Regions from separate parts of the Pseudoalteromonas sp. BSi20480 genome, predicted to be linked through region 2. Evidence: predicted binding sites of a transcription regulator. Region 2 holds the regulator's gene; the other holds the start of a gene.

Region 1 (11,445 bases), on a different contig from region 2:
CACACGAGTACGCACTAACGTTCCGCGATTTGAAATAAGCATTATTTCGTCGTTGTCATCAACTTGAACAGCACCTACTACAGCACCATTACGCTCACTCACCTTAATTGATACAACACCTTGTGTTGCACGACTCTTAGATGGGTAATCTTCAAGTTGAGTTCGTTTACCATAACCATTTTCAGTTACAGTCAATATTGCGCCATCAGTTTTTGGCACGATGAGCGATACAACACGTTGCTCGTCGGTCATTTTAATACCGCGTACACCCGTTGCCGTTCTGCCCATTGGACGAACACCCTTGAAACGAATTTCTGGGTTACCTTCTTCGTCTAATACTGGGTTTCCATTTTCATCAACAACAGCAGATTCTTCAGCTTCTTTAAAGCGGACAACCTTACCCGCATCGGTAAACAACATTATTTCGTTGGTACCATCAGTAATATCAACACCAATTAAGCTATCACCCTCATTTAGGTTAACGGCAATAATTCCGCTAGCACGTTGACGGCTGTAGGCTGTTAAAGGTGTTTTCTTCACTGTACCAAATGCTGTTGCCATAAAGATGTATTTATCTTCTTCGTACTCACGTACTGGCAAAATAGCGGTAATACGTTCGTCAGCTTCTAAAGGTAATAAGTTTACAATTGGCTTACCGCGTGCTGCACGACTTGCTAGTGGTAATTGATATACTTTTAACCAATATAAACGCCCTGCTGTAGAGAAACATAAAATAGTATCATGCGTGTTTGCAACTAATAAACGCTCAATAAAATCTTCGTCTTTCATTTTTGTTGCAGATTTACCTTTACCACCACGACGCTGCGCTTCGTAATCAGACAACGCTTGATACTTAACATAGCCTTCGTGAGAAAGTGTAACCACAACATTTTCTTCAGTTATTAGGTCTTCAAGGCTGATATCATGCGCGGCTGCGTTGATTTCAGTACGGCGTTCATCACCATATTGCGCCTTAATTTCAACTAACTCGTCACGAATTACTTCCATTAAGCGCTCTGGGCTTGCCAGTATGTGTAACAGTTCAGCAATTAAATCAAGCAGTGTTTGGTATTCACTTAAGATTTTTTCGTGCTCAAGACCTGTTAGCTTGTGTAATCGTAAGTCAAGAATCGCTTGGGCTTGTTGCTCAGAAATAAAGTATTGGCCGTCGCGTATACCTAAATCATCAGCTAACCAATCTGGGCGAGCAACGTTAGCCTCACCTGCTTTTTCAAGCATTGCTTTAACATTACCTAATTCCCACGAACGTGCAGTTAACGCTATTTTTGCTTCTGCTGGTGTTGGAGACTTACGAATAAGTTCAATAATTGGGTCAATGTTGGCAAGTGCAATTGCTAGACCTTCTAGCATGTGTGCACGGTCGCGCGCTTTACGTAAATCAAATACTGTACGACGAGTTACTACTTCACGACGGTGAATAATAAACTCTTCAAGCATTTCTTTTAAATTAAAACACTTAGGCTGGTTATTGATGAGTGCAACCATGTTCATACCAAACACTGTTTGTAACTGTGTTTGTGCATATAGGTTATTTAGAATCACTTCACCTACGTCACCACGCTTTATCTCAATAACGATACGCATACCGTCTTTATCTGATTCATCACGTAGTGCACTAATGCCTTCAATTTTTTTATCTTTAACAAGCTCCGCTATTTTTTCAATTAAGCGTGCTTTGTTAACTTGATAAGGGATTTCATGAACAATAATTGTTTCACGACCCGTTTTTTCGTCTGTTTCGATGTCAGCGCGTGCACGCATGTACACCTTGCCACGACCAGTTTGATACGCTTGTTCAATCCCTTTTTTACCGTTAATGATTGCAGCTGTAGGGAAATCTGGACCAGGAATGTAATCCATTAACTCAGTTATGGTTAAATCTGGATTAACAATTAATGCTAAACAACCATTGATAACTTCAGTTAAGTTATGTGGTGGGATGTTTGTCGCCATACCTACGGCTATACCAGAAGAACCATTTACAAGTAAATTAGGTACCTTCGTTGGTAAAACGTCAGGAATTTGCTCTGTGCCATCGTAGTTAGGAACGAAATCAACCGTTTCTTTCTCAAGATCCGCTAATAACTCATGAGACATTTTAGCCATACGTACTTCGGTGTAACGCATAGCAGCAGCTGAATCACCATCAACAGAACCAAAGTTACCCTGGCCGTCTACAAGCATATAACGAAGTGAGAATGGCTGTGCCATACGAACTATCGTGTCATAAACTGCGCTATCGCCGTGTGGGTGGTATTTACCGATTACATCACCGACAACACGTGCCGACTTTTTGTAAGGCTTGTTCCAATCATTACTAAGCTCGTTCATTGCAAACAAAACGCGGCGGTGAACTGGCTTTAAGCCATCACGTACGTCTGGTAATGCACGTCCTACAATTACACTCATTGCGTAATCTAAGTAGGAGTTTTTTAACTCGTCTTCAATATTGACTGGCAGAATTTCATTGGCGAGATCAGTCATTTGATATCACATTCCTTCAGTAGCAGCTCTTAATAACCCAGTATTAGGTTTTAAAGAGTATTGTTATTATTACTAACAGACATGCTATCACAATTAATTTTAATTTACAGGCGCAAAACTTTGCGATTTATCAATTTAGGCCTATATAATGGCCTCAGATTGACGAGGAAGTATTTTATGACCGAACATCAAAATGTAGATCACGCAGAAATAGCAAAATTTGAAGCCATCGCAGAGCGTTGGTGGGATTTAGAGGGTGAGTTTAAACCTCTTCACGAAATTAATCCGTTACGCCTAGATTTTATTGCAAATAAAACGCAAGGTTTATTTGATAAAGAAACACTCGATGTTGGCTGTGGTGGGGGTATTTTAAGCCAAAGTATGGCACGTATGGGGGCAAAGGTAACAGGTATTGATATGGGACAAGAGCCTTTGACTGTCGCTAAATTACACAGCCTAGAAACGGGTGTAGATGTAGATTACATAAAAATACCCGCAGAACAGTTCGCTGAAGAACACCCTGAACGATTTGACGTTGTTACCTGTATGGAAATGCTCGAACACGTTCCAGACCCTGCTTCAATTATTCATGCCGTTGCCAAACTTGCAAAACCTGGCGCTGATGTTTTTTTCTCTACCCTCAATAAAACACCGAAAGCCTACTTGTACGCAATTGTAGGTGCTGAAAAACTATTAAAAATGGTTCCAGAGGGAACTCACGATCACAAAAAGTTTATTAAACCGGCGCAGCTAATTGCGTGGGCCGAGCAAGCGGGCTTAAAAGTACGTGCAAGCTCAGGACTTTCGTATAACCCCTTCTCTAAACAATACACACTTAATAATGATGTTAGTGTTAATTATATCCTTCATTTTGAGAAGTTGGTGTAATGAAGAGCGCAGGTTCATCATTAGCACTTTATCAATATGATGCGTTTTTGTTTGATTTAGACGGCACCTTACTCGACACAGCTGACGATTTAGGCGCTGCACTTAATAGTGTACTACGAGCAAATCAAATTGCCGAAGTAACAAGCGAAATATATCGCCCAGCGGCTTCTAATGGTGCGGCAGCTTTATTGGAAGCGGGTTTTAAAGAATTGTGGCCCTCTCTTGCACAAGCACAGTTGATAAAGCAATTGGTCGATAGCTATGCCCAAAACATTGCGAAATACACCCAATGCTTTGCCGGTATTGAACCACTACTGATCTCACTTGATCACAAAAAGATCAAATGGGGGATCATGACAAACAAGCCTGGCTTTTTAACTGAGCCGCTTGTCGCTGCGATCCCCGCTTTAAAAAATGCGGCAGTTGTAATTAGCGGTGATACGCTTGAAGAAGCCAAACCCTCTCCTCTACCTTTACTTCATTGCGCAAAACTAATGGACGTAATACCAGATCGCTGTTTATACATAGGTGATGCCGAACGAGACATTCAAGCGGGTAAAGCAGCAGGTATGCCTACAGCTACTGCTCTGTGGGGGTACATTCCAAGCGATGAAGAAGCACTTACTTGGAAAGCTGATTTTAACTGGCGTAGCCCTATTGACGCATTTAACCATATATAGTGCCCATTTTAGATATAAACACTATATATTGTGATTGTGTTAGTTTTTACGCAAAGCTTGATGATAAAAAAAGCAGCCGAAATTTATTTTCAAAATGTGTAAATTTAGTCGATCCTGAGTTGATTTTTAAAAATTTCAACTTCAATGAATGATCAAAGGTTAATGCCTACTAACACAAATACGTTATCCCAACGTTATCCACAAATAGGGGCAATTATGCCCCTTGCAAATCAACTCAGACCACACTATCTTGTGATCTCTAAATTGAACAACACCAGATATTGTGGCCAAATGTTATTCAATTAAATTTACCTCATTGGGTAAAACTTATAAAAAATGAGCACTACTTCTCTTTTTGAGACGTACAACATTGGTCAAAAATACATTATCCCCAAGGAATACAGGCAAAGCTATGAACCAACAGTTATCTGTAAGCAAACGTGACGGGCGCAAAGAGCCTCTTGATCTTGATAAGATCCATCGCGTTATAGAATGGGCCGCCGAAGGTTTAAATAACGTTTCGGTTTCACAGGTTGAATTAAAGTCACATATTCAATTTTATGATGGTATTCGTACAAAAGATATTCACGAAACGATTATCAAAGCGGCTGCCGATCAGATTTCTAAAGAATCACCTGATTACCAGTATCTTGCTGCACGTTTAGCTGTATTCCACTTACGTAAAAAAGCATACGGTCAATTTGAGCCACCGCGTTTATTTGATCACGTAACAAAAATGGTGAGTGATAAACGTTACGATGCTCACTTACTTGCTGACTATACAGAGCAAGAATTTGACGAATTAGACGAATACCTTGACCACTCACGCGATCTTAATTTTAGTTACGCTGCAGTTAAGCAATTAGAAGGTAAATACCTAGTTCAAAACCGTGTAACGGGTGAAATTTATGAAAGCGCACAGTTTTTATATATTTTAGTGGCTGCAAGCTTATTTGCAGATTACCCACGAGAAACACGAGTTTCATACATAAAGCGTTTTTACGACGCGGTATCGTTATTTAAAATTTCATTGCCTACGCCAATCATGGCTGGTGTACGTACGCCTACTCGTCAATTTAGCTCTTGCGTACTTATTGAATGTGGCGACAGCCTTGATTCAATCAATGCTACATCGTCAGCTATTGTAAAATATGTTTCTCAGCGTGCTGGTATCGGTATTAATGCTGGTCGTATCCGTGCATTAGGAAGCCATATCCGTAATGGCGAAGCATACCACACAGGTTGTATCCCTTTTTACAAGCACTTTCAAACAGCTGTTAAGAGTTGTTCGCAAGGTGGTGTTCGCGGCGGCGCAGCAACCCTATTCTACCCGCTATGGCATTTAGAAGTAGAGAACCTTTTAGTTCTTAAAAATAACCGTGGTGTTGATGACAACCGTGTTCGTCATTTAGATTACGGCGTACAATTTAATAAGTTAATGTATTCTCGTTTGATTAAAGACGATTACATCACGTTATTTAGTCCATCAGACGTGCCAGGTCTTTACGATGCGTTTTTTGAAGATCAAGACGAATTTGATGCGTTATATGTTAAATACGAACAAGACGAGTCTATTCGTAAAAAGCGTATTAAAGCCATTGAATTGTTCTCTGTGTTTGCACAAGAACGTGCAAGTACTGGCCGCATATACTTACAGAATGTAGATCACTGTAATACACATAGCCCGTTTATAGCGAAAGTTGCACCAATTCGTCAGTCTAACTTGTGTTTAGAAATTGCATTACCGACTAAACCACTTAACAACGTTAACGACGAAGAAGGCGAAATTGCATTATGTACATTGTCTGCTTTCAACCTAGGTGCGCTTGAGTCTCTAGATGAACTAGAAGAGCTTGCGGAGCTAGCAGTACGTGCACTCGATAACCTACTCGACTTTCAAGACTACCCAGTACCAGCTGCCAAAAACGCAACAATGGGACGTCGTACGTTAGGAATAGGTGTAATCAACTATGCCTACTACTTAGCTAAAAATGGTAAGCGTTATTCAGACGGCAGTGCAAATGCACTCACACATAAAACATTCGAAGCTATTCAATACTACTTGATGAAAGCGTCAAACGAACTTGCAAAAGAACGTGGTGCATGTCCTAAGTTTAACGAAACAACGTATTCTCAGGGCATTATGCCAACAGATACGTATAAAACAGACTTAGATAAAATTTGTGATGAGCCACTGCACCTTGATTGGGATGCACTGCGTAAGAGCATACAAGAACACGGTATGCGTAACTCAACACTAAGCGCATTAATGCCATCAGAAACGTCATCGCAAATCTCAAACGCAACAAATGGTATCGAGCCACCACGCGGTCACATTAGTGTTAAAGCAAGTAAAGATGGTATTTTAAAACAAGTTGTACCTGAGTACGAACGTTTGAAAGACAACTATGAGTTACTTTGGGACATACCTTCTAATGATGGTTACTTACAGCTTGTCGGTATCATGCAAAAATTTGTTGACCAAACTATTTCTGCAAACACAAATTATGATCCAAATAAATTTGAAGGCGGTAAAGTACCTATGAAAGTCTTATTAAAAGACTTACTTAGCGCCTACAAATTGGGGGTCAAAACGTTGTATTACCATAATACCCGTGATGGCGCATCTGATGCACAAGACGACACTCCAGAAGTGGAAGATGACGATTGTGCAGGCGGCGCGTGTAAAATATAGTCGTTAATTTTATCTTAAGCGGGCATGCAGCCCGCTTTGTTCTGATAGTTTTTTGAGTGATAAACATGTCTTATACTACTTTTAGTCGTAATCATAATAACCAAATGCAAGAGCCAATGTTTTTTGGCCAGACCGTTAACGTATCGCGTTACGATCAACAAAAATATCCTATTTTTGAAAAGTTAATTGAAAAGCAACTGTCTTTCTTTTGGCGACCAGAAGAAGTAGATGTGAGTAAAGACCGTTTAGATTTTCAGGCGCTACCAGAGCATGAAAAGCACATATTTTTAAGTAACTTAAAATATCAAACACTGCTTGATAGTGTACAAGGCCGCTCTCCTAACGTTGCGCTACTACCTATCGTGTCTATCCCAGAACTTGAAACCTGGATAGAAACGTGGGCATTTAGTGAAACAATTCACAGCCGTTCATACACCCATATTATTCGTAACGTAACACAATCACCAGAGCTTATTTTTGATGACATCGTTAGCAACGATAAAATTAGCGAGCGCGCTGATGCAGTAACAACTTATTACGATGATTTAATTAACTCTGTTTCACTTTACAACCTTTACGGTGAAGGCAAGCATGAAATCAACGGTAAAACAGTGGTTGTAAACTTATTCGAGCTGAAAAAGAAACTTTACCTCGCTATGATGTCGGTAAACATTCTTGAAGCAATTCGTTTTTATGTCAGCTTTGCTTGTTCATTTGCATTTGCTGAGCGTGAACTTATGGAAGGTAACGCCAAGATAATTGAGCTCAAATCCCGTCAGCCATACACACACAATAGCGAAATTTTAAAAACTAATCAAGCTAAATCAAACACAAACAACGTGTTCAACTTGTGTGGAACCACACATAAAATCACAAAAAATGCCACACAACTTAAAATAGCAGCATAAAAAAATAAATATGTGGCTTTATCCCGGAATAAATAAAAAATGAAATATACTACTTTTAATCAAAAAAATAATGACGCTTTAAAAGAACCGATGTTCTTTGGCAACCCTGTGAATGTATCACGTTATGATGTTCAAAAACACGTGGCATTCGAAAACTTAATTGAGAAACAACTGTCTTTCTTCTGGCGACCAGAAGAAGTTGATGTATCAAAAGATCGCGGGGATTGGCAAAGTCTATCTGATGCCGAAAAGCACATTTTCATCTCTAACCTTAAATATCAAATCTTACTTGATAGTATGGCCGCACGTTCAGTTAATGCGGTGTTACTCCCATTGGCTTCCTTACCTGAAGTTGAAACATGGATAGAAACATGGGCATTTAGTGAGACGATTCATTCTCGTTCATATACACATATTTTAAGAAATTTATTCACCAACCCTGGTGAAGTATTTGATGAAATAATCATTAACCCTGCAATATTGAAACGTGCTGAAAGTATTGCGCTTTACTTTGATGATTTAATTTTATATTCACAGTTATATAACTTACATGGCGAAGGTAAACATACATCTGAAGGTGTTGAATATGATGTTACTTTACGCAAATTAAAGGAAAAGTTATACCTTGCGGTGTGCTCTGTTAATGCTTTAGAAGCTATTCGTTTTTACGTTAGTTTCGCCTGTTCGTTTGCGTTTTCAGAGAGATCTTTACTTGAGGGGAACAGCAAACTAATTGGCTTAAATTCAATACAAAAAACATCACACTACACTGGTCGGTCGGCCGCAAACACTCCAAAATCAAGCAACCAACCGACTTTCAACTTATGTGAAACATCACATAAATATAACATTGCTGCATAACACAAGTATTTATGTGAGGTTTAAAAAATGAAATACAGCACCTTTAATCAAACACAAAATAACGCTTTGACAGAGCCAATGTTTATGGGTCAAAGCGTCAATGTTTCTCGATATGATCAGCAAAAGCATATGGTATTCGAGAACCTTATTGAAAAGCAGTTATCGTTCTTCTGGCGACCAGAAGAAGTGGACGTATCGAAAGATAGAGCCGATTGGCAAACGCTAAGTGAAGCTGAAAAGCACATCTTTATCTCAAATTTGAAATATCAAACCCTGCTTGATTCTATTGCGGCTCGTTCAGTTAGTGCTGCATTTTTACCACTGGTCTCAATACCCGAACTCGAAACATGGATAGAGACATGGGCTTTTTCTGAAACTATTCATAGCCGTTCTTATACGCATATTTTGCGAAACCTATTTACTGACCCAAGCGAAGTGTTTGACGATATCGTCATTAACCCTGCGATCATCAAACGTGCTGTTAGTATATCTAAATACTTTGACGAACTTATTCAAATCACGCAAGTGTATAACATACATGGTGAAGGTGTTCATGAAATTGATGGTAAAAAAATCGAAGTGACTGAACGCAAAGTTAAAGAGAAGCTTTATTTAGCTGTTTGCTCAACAAACGCACTAGAAGCGATTCGATTTTACGTGTCATTTGCTTGTTCGTTTGCCTTTGCAGAACGCTCATTGCTTGAGGGGAATAGTAAACTGATAAAGCTTATTTCGCGAGATGAATCCGTGCACCTTTCAAGCACACAAGCCATACTAAACCTATGGTCTAGCGGCAAAGACGACTCCGAAATGAAGGAGGTGTCAGACGAACTAAAAGAAGAAGGTCGTCAGATATTTCTTGAAGTAGTTGAGCAAGAAAAGGAATGGGCTGACTACTTATTCAAAGATGGTTCAATGATTGGTTTGAATGCTAATATTCTGAAGGCATATATCGAATACATCAGTAACCAGCGAATGGCTGCGATAGGTTTAGATACACCTTTCGATGTAAAGAGCAACCCACTGCCTTGGATAAGCTCATATCTTGTAAGTGACAATGTTCAAGTAGCTCCTCAGGAAGCTGAGATAAGCAGCTACTTGGTTGGTCAAATTAATTCAGAAGTCGATGTAACAGACTTCGATGATTTTGACTTGTAGTAGCCATGCAGTTAAAGATAGATGGCAAGTTGATTGGAACTTGCCATCCTGACAAAACAATACTTGAGAATATGGAAGCTTTAGAATTAGCGCCTTATTATATGTGCAGAGATGGATTTTGCGGAGCTTGCAGAATTAAAATAAAAAGCGGCACAGTTATCTACCCTTCCGAGCCTTTATGCTTTGTTCGTGATGGCGAAGTTCTTACTTGTTGCTCAAAAGCTGAAACAGATATTGATCTAGAAACAGACTAATCTAGTCACCATAATCACATCACCATGTACTAGCTCAGACTTGATCTGACAGTTACCCGTTTTATAATCGGGACTGTCAGTTTAGATTTGAGCTAGTACATATCAGGTAGTGGTAACGCCTTCACTTGTTGCGAGTTGAGCGCCCAACGGGCGCTTTTTTGATGGCGATTGTTAGCTATTTTTTTTATCATCTTCTTTAATGCCTTTTATCCAAGACTTAGGCATGAATGCAATGGCTAGGAATAATAAAATCCCCCCCAATTTTCCAAAAACTTCAACAGCTAACAACATAGCAAAAATTAACCCAGTGATCATTGCAAAATATACAATCAGAATACGAACTGCTGTATGCTCAAAAACCCCTTTCCAAAAACCGTGTTTAGCTATAGATGCAGAAAGAGAAATAAAAAATATCACAAGTAAAGCTAAGCCGATTAACCCTCCTGTAAATTCACAGATATCATTCTGACAAGTGCCACCACGAGTTTGTGCATTCACTGTAATTGGTATGAGCACCCCAAAAATAAAGGAAAACAGTGGTTTGATTGCATTACACCATATAGCTCTGACTCTGCTAAAAATATAAAAAGTATTACTTTTATGAATTATCATTCAGTTCCCTATTATCTAGAATATCTTCGGTTTACGCTACCACAGCTGAAATTTCGCTACCTGATTTCCCTAATTTGACATCAATTCTATGAGCCATCTGGCTTTTTAACTCAGTTACATGAGAAATGATGCCTATCATACGTCCAGTTGATTGAATATCAATTAAAGTACGAACGGCTAAGTCTAGTGATTCAGGATCTAAACTACCGAAACCTTCATCAATGAATAACGTATCGAGCTTTATTCCACCGGAGTATGACTGAACGACATCAGATAGACCTAAGGCTAATGACAATGCTGCCATGAAAGATTCACCACCAGAAAGGGTAGCTACCGGACGAGACTTGCCTGTATAAGCATCATCAACTTCCAATTCTAGGCCTGATGCTTTATTTCCTTTTGCACGCTCCTCTTTTCTAATTAATTGATATCGACCTCTGCTCATTATTGATAGTCGTTGTGAAGCTTGTATCAAAACATCATCCAGTAGGACACTAAGCACAAATCGTTGAAGGCTCACTTTATCCCCAGTTAAACCATTCGATACTTCATATAATGTTCCTACCGTTTTATATTGTTTTTCCAGCTCTTCATTTTTTTTATGTGCTTCAACTAATTTTTTCTGAACAGATATAAGCTGATTATTACGTTCTTCTAATTGGCGCCATTTTTCATCTTTAGCTTTGAAATCGATTTTAGCTTGCGATAACGCATCTTCAACATTTTCTAGATTAGGTTTATTCGTGTCTTTCAATTCCTTAACAAGTAAGGACTTAGCTCCCGTTAAGGTATCAAATTTCGTTTTATACTGGTCAATATCATCATTTAGTTGAGCTTGACTTTCATCGGTGAGTAAAGAGTTTTCAAAGTGATTTAGGTCTTCA
Region 2 (11,445 bases):
CGATTACGACGCTTTGCGTACAGAAATACTGGCTAAGTTAGCTTAAATATTAAGTAAACACGAAAGCGGCTATAGCCGCTTTTTTGCACTATTTTAAACCGTGAAATAGCTTTTTTAATTAACTAATTAAATGTAATAAATAAAAAACATTTAAAATAATTATGTAAGTTATTTAAAAATATCATCTTAAAAAGGGTGTGAAATAGTTTCAATCCCTGATTAAATATCCTCAACTTAAGAACGTAGGCAAAGTGCGGTTTTAAGCGTATAATATAGCCTCTAAAAAATACCATACACGTTGCCCAGGAGCCCCCAATGTTAGAACGTAGCATGAATATTTCGGACTTTGATCCAGAGTTATTTGACGCGATGAGTAAAGAAACATCACGTCAAGAAGAGCACATTGAGTTAATTGCATCTGAAAACTACTGTAGCCCACGCGTACTTGAAGCACAGGGTTCTCAACTTACTAACAAATATGCGGAAGGTTATCCTGGCAAGCGTTACTACGGTGGCTGTGAGCACGTAGACGTGGTTGAGCAATTAGCTATTGACCGTGCAAACGAATTGTTTGGTACTGACTACGCAAACGTTCAGCCGCATGCAGGTTCGCAAGCCAATGCCGCTGTTTTCCAAGCCTTATTAAGCCCGCTTGATACAGTACTTGGCATGAGCCTAGCACACGGTGGCCATTTAACTCATGGTTCACACGTAAACTTTTCAGGTAAAACATATAACGCAATTCAGTATGGCCTAAACGAAGAGACTGGCGAAATTGATTACGCACAAGTTGAAGCGTTAGCACTAGAGCACAAGCCAAAAATGATTATCGCGGGTTTTTCTGCTTATTCAGGTATTGTTGATTGGGCTAAGTTTCGCGAAATTGCAGACAAAGTAGATGCTTACTTGTTTGTTGATATGGCGCATGTTGCAGGTTTAATTGCTGCGGGTGTTTACCCAAGCCCAGTACCATTTGCACATGTTGTTACTACAACAACGCATAAAACATTAGCGGGCCCTCGTGGCGGTTTAATTATTTCTGCATGTGGCGACGAAGCAATTTACAAAAAGCTTAACAGTGCTGTATTCCCTGGTGGCCAAGGTGGTCCTTTATGCCACGTTATTGCTGCAAAAGCAGTGGCATTCAAAGAAGCTTTACAACCAGAATTTAAAGAATACCAAACACAAGTTGTTAAAAATGCGCAAGCAATGGTTAGCGTATTACAAGAGCGTGGCTACAAAGTTGTTTCTGGTAAAACAGACAATCACTTGTTCTTACTTGATTTAATCGATAAAGATATTACGGGTAAAGATGCTGATGCAGCATTAGGTAATGCGAACATTACGGTTAACAAAAACTCAGTTCCAAATGATCCGCGTTCTCCGTTTGTAACGTCTGGCTTACGCATTGGTTCTCCTGCAATCACGCGCCGTGGTTTCAAAGAGGCTGAATCTAAAGAGCTTGCTGGCTGGATTTGTGATGTACTAGACAACATTGCTGATGAGTCTGTTCAAGCGCAAGTAAAAGAAAAAGTGAAAGCAATTTGTGCAAAACTACCTGTTTACGCTTAATAAAGTAAAACGGTAATTTAGATCACATAAGCAATCATGCTATTATAAAAGCCGCTTTTTAGCGGCTTTTTTGTTTTTAAAACGGATACCTTTAGTTATGCATTGCCCATTTTGTACAGCAAAAGACACCAAAGTTATAGATTCCCGCCTTGTTGGCGGTGGCCATCAAGTTCGCCGCCGTCGTGAATGTAACGATTGCCATGAACGTTTCACCACGTTTGAAGGGGCAGAGCTGGTTATGCCGCGTGTTGTAAAACAAGACGGCAGTCGCGAACCATTTAACGAAGATAAGTTACTAAATGGTTTAAATCGTGCACTTGAGAAGCGTCCCGTCAGTACAGAACAAGTTGATGAAGTAGTCAATATAATAAAGTCGCAATTACGTGCAACGGGTGAGCGAGAAATTTCAAGCCATTTGGTGGGTGAATGCATTATGGAAGCGCTTAAAAAGTTAGATAAAGTCGCTTATGTAAGGTTTGCGTCAGTATATCGCTCGTTTGAGGATATACGAGAGTTTGGCGAAGAAATTGCCCGTTTAGGGGAATAAGCATGAGCAGCCAATCAGCATTTACCGAGCACGATAAACTATATATGGCGCGTGCTATTGAGCTTGCTAAAAAAGGTCGATTTACCACAACGCCTAATCCTAATGTTGGCTGTGTACTTGTAAAAGATAATCAAATAATTGGTGAAGGGTTTCATCAGTTAGCAGGGCAAGGACATGCAGAGGTAAATGCACTTGCTGTAGCCGGCGAAAAAGCAAAAGGTGCAACTGCCTATGTAACACTTGAACCTTGTAGCCATTACGGGCGCACGCCCCCCTGTGCTGAAGGACTCAAGGCTGCTGGTATTAAAAAGGTGATTGCAGCCATGGTTGATACCAACCCGCAAGTGGCAGGTAAAGGCCTTAAAATACTGAGTGACGCCGGAATAGAAGTTGCTCATGGGTTGCTTGAACAAGAGGCTCGCGCATTAAACTTTGGTTTTTTTAAGCGTATGGAGCAAGGGCTTCCTTACGTAACTTGTAAATTAGCAGCCAGTATAGACGGTAAAACAGCGCTAAAAAACGGAAAAAGTAAGTGGATCACAGGCCCTGCTGCACGAAAAGATGTGCAGCTATACCGCGCTCAAAGCTGTGCCATTTTGACGGGGGCCGATACGGTTCTTGTTGATAATGCAAAACTTAATGTTCGAGCAAGTGAGTTACCGTATTCATTACCAACCAACTTACCGCTACGTCAGCCGGTGCGTGTTATAATAGACTCGCAAAACAGATTAACACCTGACCTTGCGCTATTTAAAATAGCGCACCCGGTAATTATATTTACTACCAAGGTTGATAATTCAATGCAGTGGCCGCATTTTGTTAAGCACATAGCGGTGCGCGAGCAACAGGGTAAGGTTGATTTAACCGATGTATTACAAACACTAGCAAAGCATCAGTTTAATAATATATGGCTGGAAGCTGGGGCAACCCTTGCGGGGAAAATGACCGAGCTTGATTTAATTGACGAGTATGTTTTTTATATCGCACCAAAACTGATGGGTTATGATGCTAAAAGTTTAGTAAACTTACCTGAATTGACGAGTATGCAAGATACTATCGATTTATCTTTTAATGAGTGTGTTCGCATTGGTGACGATTTACGTATCAACGCGTTAAAAACGTACGCATTAAAATCATTTAACAAAGAAGAGTAGCGCTATGTTTACTGGGATAATAGAAGCCACAGGCAAAATTGCTTTATTACAAAAAAAACAAGGCGATTTAGCCATTCGTATTCAAAGCGCCGACCTTGATATGAGTGACGTAAAGCTGGGTGACAGTATTGCAACAAATGGCGTGTGTTTAACGGTAGTTGATAAACATGTTGATGGTTTTAGCGCTGATTTATCTAACGAAACAATTCATTTAACTGGTTTTGCACATTATTCAATAGGGCAAACAGTTAACCTTGAAAAAGCGATGCAACCGGTTTCGCGTTTAGGTGGGCATTTAGTGTCTGGCCATGTTGATGGTATTGCAACAATAACGGCGATTACAGCTAATGCAAGAGCTACTGAATATTGGCTGACAACCGATGAAAGTTTAATGAAATACATACCGTACAAAGGGTCGGTATGTATTGATGGTATAAGCCTGACAGTTAACGCTGTTGAAGGTAATAAATTTAAATTAACTATTGTGCCGCACACCAGCGGTCAAACAACAATTGCCGACTTTAAAGTAGGCACTCAAGTTAATTTAGAAGTCGATCAAATTGCACGTTATTTAGAGCGTCTTATCAAAGGCGCAGAGCAGCCAACCGGCGCAGATATATCAATGAGCTTACTCGCAAAAGCGGGCTTTATTAAATAACGAAACTGACAACTTACACGAGCGAATTTATGAATTTACACAGCGCACAAGAAATTATAGATGACATTAAAGCCGGTAAAATGGTTATTTTAATGGACGATGAAGACAGAGAAAATGAAGGTGATCTAATTATTGCTGCGGAGCATATTAGCGCAGAAGCAATTAACTTTATGGCTACTCATGGCCGTGGTTTAATTTGTTTAACGATGACACAAGAGCGTTGTGAGCAACTAGACTTGCCTTTAATGGTTAAAAATAATGGCGCTGCGTTTTCAACTAACTTTACTATGTCGATAGAAGCATCAAAAGGCGTAACCACAGGTATATCAGCAGCAGATAGAGCACGCACGGTACAAGCAGCTATCGCTAAAGGTGCTGTTCCTAGCGATATTGTACAGCCGGGTCATATTTTTCCGATTATGGCACAGCCAGGTGGTGTATTAACACGTGCAGGGCATACAGAAGCCGGTTGTGATTTAGCTCGCTTAGCAGGGCTTGAAGCGTCTTCTGTTATTGTTGAAATTTTAAATGCTGATGGCACCATGGCACGCCGCCCTGATTTAGAAGTTTTTGCTAAAGAGCACGACATTAAAATTGGCACAATTGCTGATTTAATTGAATACCGCAATTTAAACGAAACCACAATCGAAAAAGTGGCTAAGTGTAAACTGCCAACAGAGCATGGTGAATTTGACTTAGTCACTTACAAAGACACGATTGACGGTCAGTTACACTACGTACTACTCAAGGGTGAAATTAAAGCGCAAGAACCAACCTTGGTGCGTGTGCATTTACAAAGTACGTTTAACGATATTTTACTTTCGGATAGAAGCGCAGACAGAAGCTGGGGCTTATCAGATGCAATGGCATATATAGCTAAAAATGACGGTGTGCTAGTCATTTTAGGTAAACAAGAAAGTACTGAAGAGCTTGAAGCAACAGTTAAAGCATTTGCTGCTGCAGACGCTGGTGAAAATGTTACACCGCGTAAATTTCAAGGTACTTCTCGTACTGTTGGTGTAGGCTCACAAATTCTTGCAGATTTAGGAATTGAGCAAATGCGATTAATGAGTCGCCCTAAAAAATACCATGCACTTTCGGGCTTTCATTTAGAAGTTATTGATTACATTGAGCCACAATAGGCAAACGCTTAAACTAGGCTATTTTATTATTATTATGGTATGATGCGCAGCAATTTTTGCGCAATCGCAACCGCTTGAACTTATTTTTAGGGTTATCAAATGAAAATTATTGAAGGTAATAAGTACGCACCGGGCAAAAAATTTGCCATTGTCATTTCTCGTTTTAATGACTTTATTGGTAGCAGCCTACTTGAAGGTGCTGTTGATGAGCTAAAACGTACCGGTGGTGTATCTGATGACGACATTACTGTGATTTATGTACCGGGTGCAGTTGAATTACCTTTAGCGGCAAAACGCGTTGCAGCAAAAAAAGAGTATGATGCAATCATCGCTTTAGGCGTAGTGATAAGAGGTGGAACACCACACTTTGACCTAGTTGCTGGCGAGTCAAACAAAGGTCTTGCGCAAGTATCACTTGAGTATGATATACCGGTTGCATTTGGCGTATTAACCACTGAAAGCATTGAACAAGCTATTGAGCGCGCAGGTACCAAAATGGGTAACAAAGGCGGCGAAGCTGCTTTGGGTGCGCTTGAAATGGTTAATGTGTTAGATAAAATTTAAGTTTAAGGAATTTTTGTGAAACCAGCAGCAAGACGTAAAGCACGTATCTTAGCACTTCAAGCCGTTTATTCTTGGCAATTAAGCGGTAATGCAATTGCCGACATCGAGCAACAAATGTTGATCGAAAACGACGTTACTAAAATTGATGTTGAATACTTTAAAGATTTAGCCTCAGGTGTAGCTGTAAATTATAAGCTACTTGATGAATCAGTATCACCTCATTTAACGCGTCCATTTGATGACTTAGATATGGTTGAGCGAGCAATTTTACGTTTAAGCAGCTACGAACTTAAGTTCCGTGAAGATGTACCTTACAAAGTTGCTATCAACGAAGGTATTGAGCTTGCCAAAATATTTGGCGCAGAAGACAGTCATAAATTTGTAAACGGTGTACTTGATAAAGCTGTAAAGCATTTACGCAAGTAATAGTATTTTTCTCTGACTTTGCTTTCAGAGATTTACTTTATATAACCGTTAAAAGGAGAGCCGGCATAGGTCGGCTTTTTTGTGTATGAAGGAATTTGAATTAATTAACCGCTACTTTAAAGGTCGCGGTATTTCTCGTCGTGATGTTAACCTAGGTATAGGGGATGATTGCGCGCTTGTCACTGTTCCACAAAACTGCCAACTTGCAGTCACAACCGATACTTTGGTTGAAGGCGTGCACTTTTTTGAAGATATTTCTCCTCGCGCATTGGGGCATAGAGCGCTTGCTGTTAATTTAAGTGATTTAGCTGCAATGGGTGCTGAACCTACGTGGGTATCTGTTGCACTAACGTTACCGACAATAGATTCTCAGTGGATTGCAGAATTTACTGAAGGCATGCATGAAATTGCAGAATACTTCAATGTACAAATTATTGGTGGCGATACCACTCAAGGGCCACTTACCATTACTATTTGCGCTAAAGGTACCGTGCCGGAAGGTAAGGCACTTCGTAGAAGTGGTGCAAAAGTAGGTGATTGGATTTATGTTACGGGTCCTTTAGGGGACGCGGGTCTTGCTATTGAAGCACGGAAGCAAGGTATTAATATAGATCCTACGCATTTAGAATACTTAAACAATCGATTTGACTACCCAACACCGCGCGTTGCTGCGGGTCAGGTCATCCGTGGGCTTGCAACGTCAGCTATTGACGTATCAGATGGATTACTTGCCGATTTAACACATATTCTTGAAATGTCCCAAGTAAATGCAGAGATTAATGTTGAGAGTATTCCTACATCAGAGGCAATGAAAGCAAGCTTAGATTTTAATAAGCAATTACCGTTTATTCTTAGCTACGGCGATGACTATGAATTAATTTTTACTGTTCCCGATAACAATAAAGGTATGCTTGATTTAAAGCTAAGCCAATATGGTGTGGATATTACCTGTATTGGGCAGATAAAAAGTGGTAACGGTAAGATTGAACTTTTACAAAATGGTGAAATGTTTAACTTTGAGCAACAGGGCTTTGAGCATTTTACAAAGGAGCAGGTTTGAATAAAAACCGATTATTTAACTTAAAACGCCCACACCTAGTTTTTTGGTTTAGGGTTTGGTACTGGCCTTGCACCAAAAGCGCCGGGTACATTTGGCACATTTGCAGCATTGCCATTTATATTTATAACAATGCATTATCCAATCTGGTTACAAATAGTATTTGCAGTTGTGATCAGTGTCTTTGGTATTTGGGCATGCGGTAAAACAGCTGATGATCTGGGTGTGCATGACCATCCTGCTATTGTGTGGGATGAAGTCGCTGGTTACTACATCACCATGATAGGTGCAGCATTAAATTGGCAAACTTTATTAGTTGGCTTTTTACTTTTTCGCTTTTTTGTATATTGCAAAACCAGGCCCGATTCGTATGTTAGACAAACGCGTACATGGTGGCTTTGGGATTATGGCGGATGACGTGTTAGCGGGTATTTTTTCATTGATTTGTTTGCAAGCATTAATAAAAGCAGGTTTACTACCCTTTTAGTGTTTATATTTGATTAGTTTAACTAGGTGGCAGCGTATGATGCGATTTTTACTGGTGTGTGTACTGATGTTGTGCGCAATGCCAAGTGGGGCTTCAATTACTGACTATGTTGTTAAACAGTGGAATATTAAAGACGGGTTACCGTCACAATCATTAAAAAGCGTAGTGCAAGATCAGCAAGGCTACATTTGGCTAGGCACACAGTTTGGTCTGAGCCGTTTTGATGGCACTACGTTTACAAACTACAATACCCAAAATAGCGATTTTTTACCAAGCAATGGCATTAATAAGCTTTTAATCGATTCGAATGGACTACTTTGGGTTGGTACTAGAAGTGGTTTAGTGGTTATTAATCCAGCGACCTTTGCAGCGCAGGCATTTAACATTAAAGGCCCTGTAAGGGATATTCTAGAAGACTCCAAAGGGGGCACTTGGATAGCCGCAAACGGGTTATATTACGTTGGTCGTGGTCAAGTTAACTTACGCGGTCAATCTAAAGCTATTTTACCAACGGCTAATGCAACCGTTATAACTCAAATAGTGGGTTCAGTGAGCCAAATGGCGCTTTCGCCAGAAGGTATTTGGCTTGTAAACGATCGTCACTTGTTACGCTTAACTAAAAACTCCTCCGATTTTGCCAAACTGCGTTTAGAGCTTACTGCTAAAATATCGTTACCCGAGCGTTTAGCTCAAACGATCGTTCATGATCTTGCATTTTTAAATGGGAATTTATATTTAGCTTCAGAGCTAGGCGCTTACTTTTTAGATTTAGACGACGAGTTAAGGCCCTTTCCATTACCCAACGCGAATAACTCTGCTGTGTATAAATTCATGAGTGACAGCGATGGTGGTTTATGGATTTCCACTTATGGGCGCTTGTTATTCAGAGATAAATCCAGCCAATGGCAATGGGTTGAACCGAGCCAGCTAGATCAAAGTATTTGGTTTGCTGATATTTTTAGAGATGATAAAAATAATATTTGGTTAGCAAGCTTCAGTGAAGGGTTGTGGCTTGCTCACGAAGGGCGAGTAGAAAGGCACGCTGCTGTTTCACAAATGACTGAAGCGGTTATGGCGCTGAGCCAAGCTCCAGATGGTAAATTATGGGTCGCTAATAAAAGTGGTGTTGGTTATTTTGACTTGAATAAAAGTTATATTAACTTAATTCCAAGTAGTCAGTATGGACGTGCCTCAGTACACGATTTACAGTTTGATGGAGAGCGCGTATACATTGCCACTGGGCGAGGGTTGTTCGTATACGAAGACGATAAACTCTTTAGTGTGCCTGGGCGTGCACTGCGTGATAATCCCGTTTTTGCTATAAGTCGCTCTAGTAAAGGCGGGTTTTGGATTGGCACCGGCCGTGGGCTCTACAGGCTCAACTTTGCAGGTTTAACTCCCTTTGCTTATAACGCCTTTTTAGGCAGTAAATTTATAACTTATGTACTAGACAAAGGAAACTTTGGTGTCATAGGTACCAGTAAAGGTGCGTATTACTTTACTGATCGCGGTATCGAAAAGGTCGGGGATCAAACTTCACTTGAAAGTGCTTATATTACAAGTGTTTTGCATATTGATGGCGTGGGTATTTTAATAGGCTCGCTTAATGATGGATTATTTTACCGAAGCACGCAGGGCCAATGGCGACAGCTTGATGCCGCAAATGGGTTACCGTATGGCTCTATATTTAGCTTGGAGTACGACGAAAAATTAAATAACGTGTGGGTTAGCACCATGAAAGGTGTTTACAGAATGCCAGCGGAGCAGTTCAAAACAAACATAGAAAGTTTAAAAGTAGAAGAGGTGATTTCGTCATTCGATCGCCAGCTTGACGGCAAAGCTAACCAATGTTGTAGTGGTTTAGGCCATGATGCAGTTGTCAATATGGGCAGCTCAATGTGGTATCCGAGCCTACAAGGTGTTGTTGAGATACCTAAAAATGTAGAGCTATTTGGGGTGCTGTCGTTAAAACCAACTATTGAAACAATTACAACTCCTGAGCGTAATTTAACAACGGCTGCGCTAGGTAAAAAGCCGACTTTAGAAACTGACGAGCGAGACATAACACTAACCTATACGGCGATAGACTATTATGCGCCAAACAGTATTGAGTTTAGGTATCAGTTAAGTGGTTTGGACAATGATTGGCGTTATGCAAACACGCGCCGCGAGGCTATTTATACCAACTTACCAGCTGGGGCATTTTTATTTCAGTTAGAGGCAAAACGCCAAGGTGAAGATTGGTCAAAGGCGCAATACGTAGAGTATGAGTTTATTGTGCCAGAGCGGTTTGATGAAACGATTTACTTTAGATTACTGATCACCAGTGGCTTTATTTTACTTCTTTACTTAGTATTTTGGGTGCTTAAAGCACAAGAACGCAGAAAACAAGAAGTGCTTGAAGGTTTAATTACAGAGCGTACGTTAGAGCTTCGACAAGCGAATGATAAGCTTGGGCAAGTTAACTCACAACTTAAACTTGTAAGCCACTCTGATGAGCTTACAGGTTTGCGTAGCCGTCGTTTCTTGTTTGATCAATTACCAAAAGATATTGAGCATTTTCAACGTAATTCACAGTCATTACAGGCTCAAGGGAAATCACTTGTACTGGTTATTATTAATTTAGATAACTTTAGCCGTATAAATGATGCCTTTGGTCCAATTGCAGGTGACAGCTGTTTGCAGCAAATGGCTGCGCTATTAAACTCGCGTACGCAGGGCTCTGACTACGTAGCGCGCTGGAGCGGTGATGAGTTTTTATTACTTTTACGTGACTTTAAGTGCAATAAAATAGACAGTTACTCTTCAGAGCTTTGTAAAGCGATTGCAGAGTATTCTTTCCAATTACCTAACGGAAATATGACAAATATAACTGCCTCAATTGGTTGGTCTTTCTACCCATTACCCTTACTTGGTGGGCAAGTAATTAGTTGGGAAACCTCTATTAATTTAGCTGACATTTCGCTTCATCAAGTTAAAAAACGCGGTGGCGACGGTGTAGCCCATATTACTTTCGACGAGCAGCTAGATGCATTTGAGTTTGAACAAAACTCTAATGTAGAGCAGCAACTGGGTATGCTACAGAGAAATGGTTTGGCCGATATAAAAGTGTGGATGCGATAATACCTGACCAAAGTGATTGGTCAGGTATGGTGAGGTTAACGCTATTGATTTAGCCAAGCTGGTAATATTGCGACTGACTCAGGTGCCGTAAATGCAGTGCTTGCATCGGCGCTAATATCACCGCCGGCAATACTTAAAATATTGTTAAAACGCATAACTACATTATTTGATTTTTCAGCTACGTATAAATCTGTCCCGGTATACATAATATCGACAGGATTACCCAGTAGGGTATTTGGACCGCTAATCGTGGTACTGATGTTTACCAACCCCGATGCCATTGCCACGTTATTTAATACATATATTTTTCCATCATCAGCAACAGTAGTGCTACCGACATCAGAGAGAATTAACGAGCCACTTAGCGAGTCGTAGTCGATGCCATGTATATTAGTGGGCGCTTCTACTGCGGTTCCAGCATTTGCAGGTGTTATAAGTCTGTCTTCAACAGCAATATTTGCATTTCCGGCCATAAGCTTGCTTTTGACTTCGTCGAATACAGCAACGGTTCCATTTGTGAGTGCGACAAAAGCACGGTCAGTATTTACATCGTAATCAACGTCCCAAGGACGCGCACCGTTAGCAAAAGTAAGGGTCATTAATGGGCTTGCATCTCCTGTGGTACACGTTGAAAATATTGAGATACTTGGTGTATCTGCGTTATTTTCTGCAACCAAAATCATACCGCTATCAGAAGCTACATCAAGACCTTTAG

What was found. Region 2 encodes NrdR, which represses ribonucleotide reductase genes. Its sites were predicted from a motif close to AAACACNANATNTNGTGTTT; they were not measured.
Region 1: nrdA (class 1a ribonucleoside-diphosphate reductase subunit alpha) is a predicted target of NrdR. The motif match lies at 4,343-4,362, and genes of this name have one in related genera.

What each region holds. Positions count from the first base shown of each region.
Region 1 is NZ_BADX01000169.1:2,600-14,044, reverse strand. It holds gene gyrA (DNA topoisomerase (ATP-hydrolyzing) subunit A) at 1-2,505, opposite strand, end outside; gene ubiG (bifunctional 2-polyprenyl-6-hydroxyphenol methylase/3-demethylubiquinol 3-O-methyltransferase UbiG) at 2,683-3,393, shown strand; gene P20480_RS00900 (HAD-IA family hydrolase) at 3,393-4,073, shown strand; gene nrdA (class 1a ribonucleoside-diphosphate reductase subunit alpha) at 4,486-6,768, shown strand; gene nrdB (class Ia ribonucleoside-diphosphate reductase subunit beta) at 6,834-7,676, shown strand; partial or broken gene nrdB (class Ia ribonucleoside-diphosphate reductase subunit beta) at 7,716-8,450, shown strand; gene nrdB (class Ia ribonucleoside-diphosphate reductase subunit beta) at 8,565-9,695, shown strand; gene yfaE (class I ribonucleotide reductase maintenance protein YfaE) at 9,701-9,949, shown strand; gene P20480_RS00920 (hypothetical protein) at 10,121-10,561, opposite strand; gene P20480_RS00925 (AAA family ATPase) at 10,593-11,445, opposite strand, start outside.
Region 2 is NZ_BADX01000156.1:11,528-22,972, reverse strand. It holds gene thrC (threonine synthase) at 1-46, shown strand, start outside; gene glyA (serine hydroxymethyltransferase) at 316-1,572, shown strand; gene nrdR (transcriptional regulator NrdR) at 1,670-2,119, shown strand; gene ribD (bifunctional diaminohydroxyphosphoribosylaminopyrimidine deaminase/5-amino-6-(5-phosphoribosylamino)uracil reductase RibD) at 2,122-3,273, shown strand; gene P20480_RS03080 (riboflavin synthase) at 3,278-3,931, shown strand; gene ribBA (bifunctional 3,4-dihydroxy-2-butanone-4-phosphate synthase/GTP cyclohydrolase II) at 3,961-5,073, shown strand; gene ribH (6,7-dimethyl-8-ribityllumazine synthase) at 5,173-5,637, shown strand; gene nusB (transcription antitermination factor NusB) at 5,653-6,063, shown strand; gene thiL (thiamine-phosphate kinase) at 6,149-7,123, shown strand; partial or broken gene P20480_RS18695 (phosphatidylglycerophosphatase A family protein) at 7,120-7,607, shown strand; gene P20480_RS03105 (ligand-binding sensor domain-containing diguanylate cyclase) at 7,644-10,730, shown strand; gene P20480_RS03110 (NHL repeat-containing protein) at 10,772-11,445, opposite strand, start outside.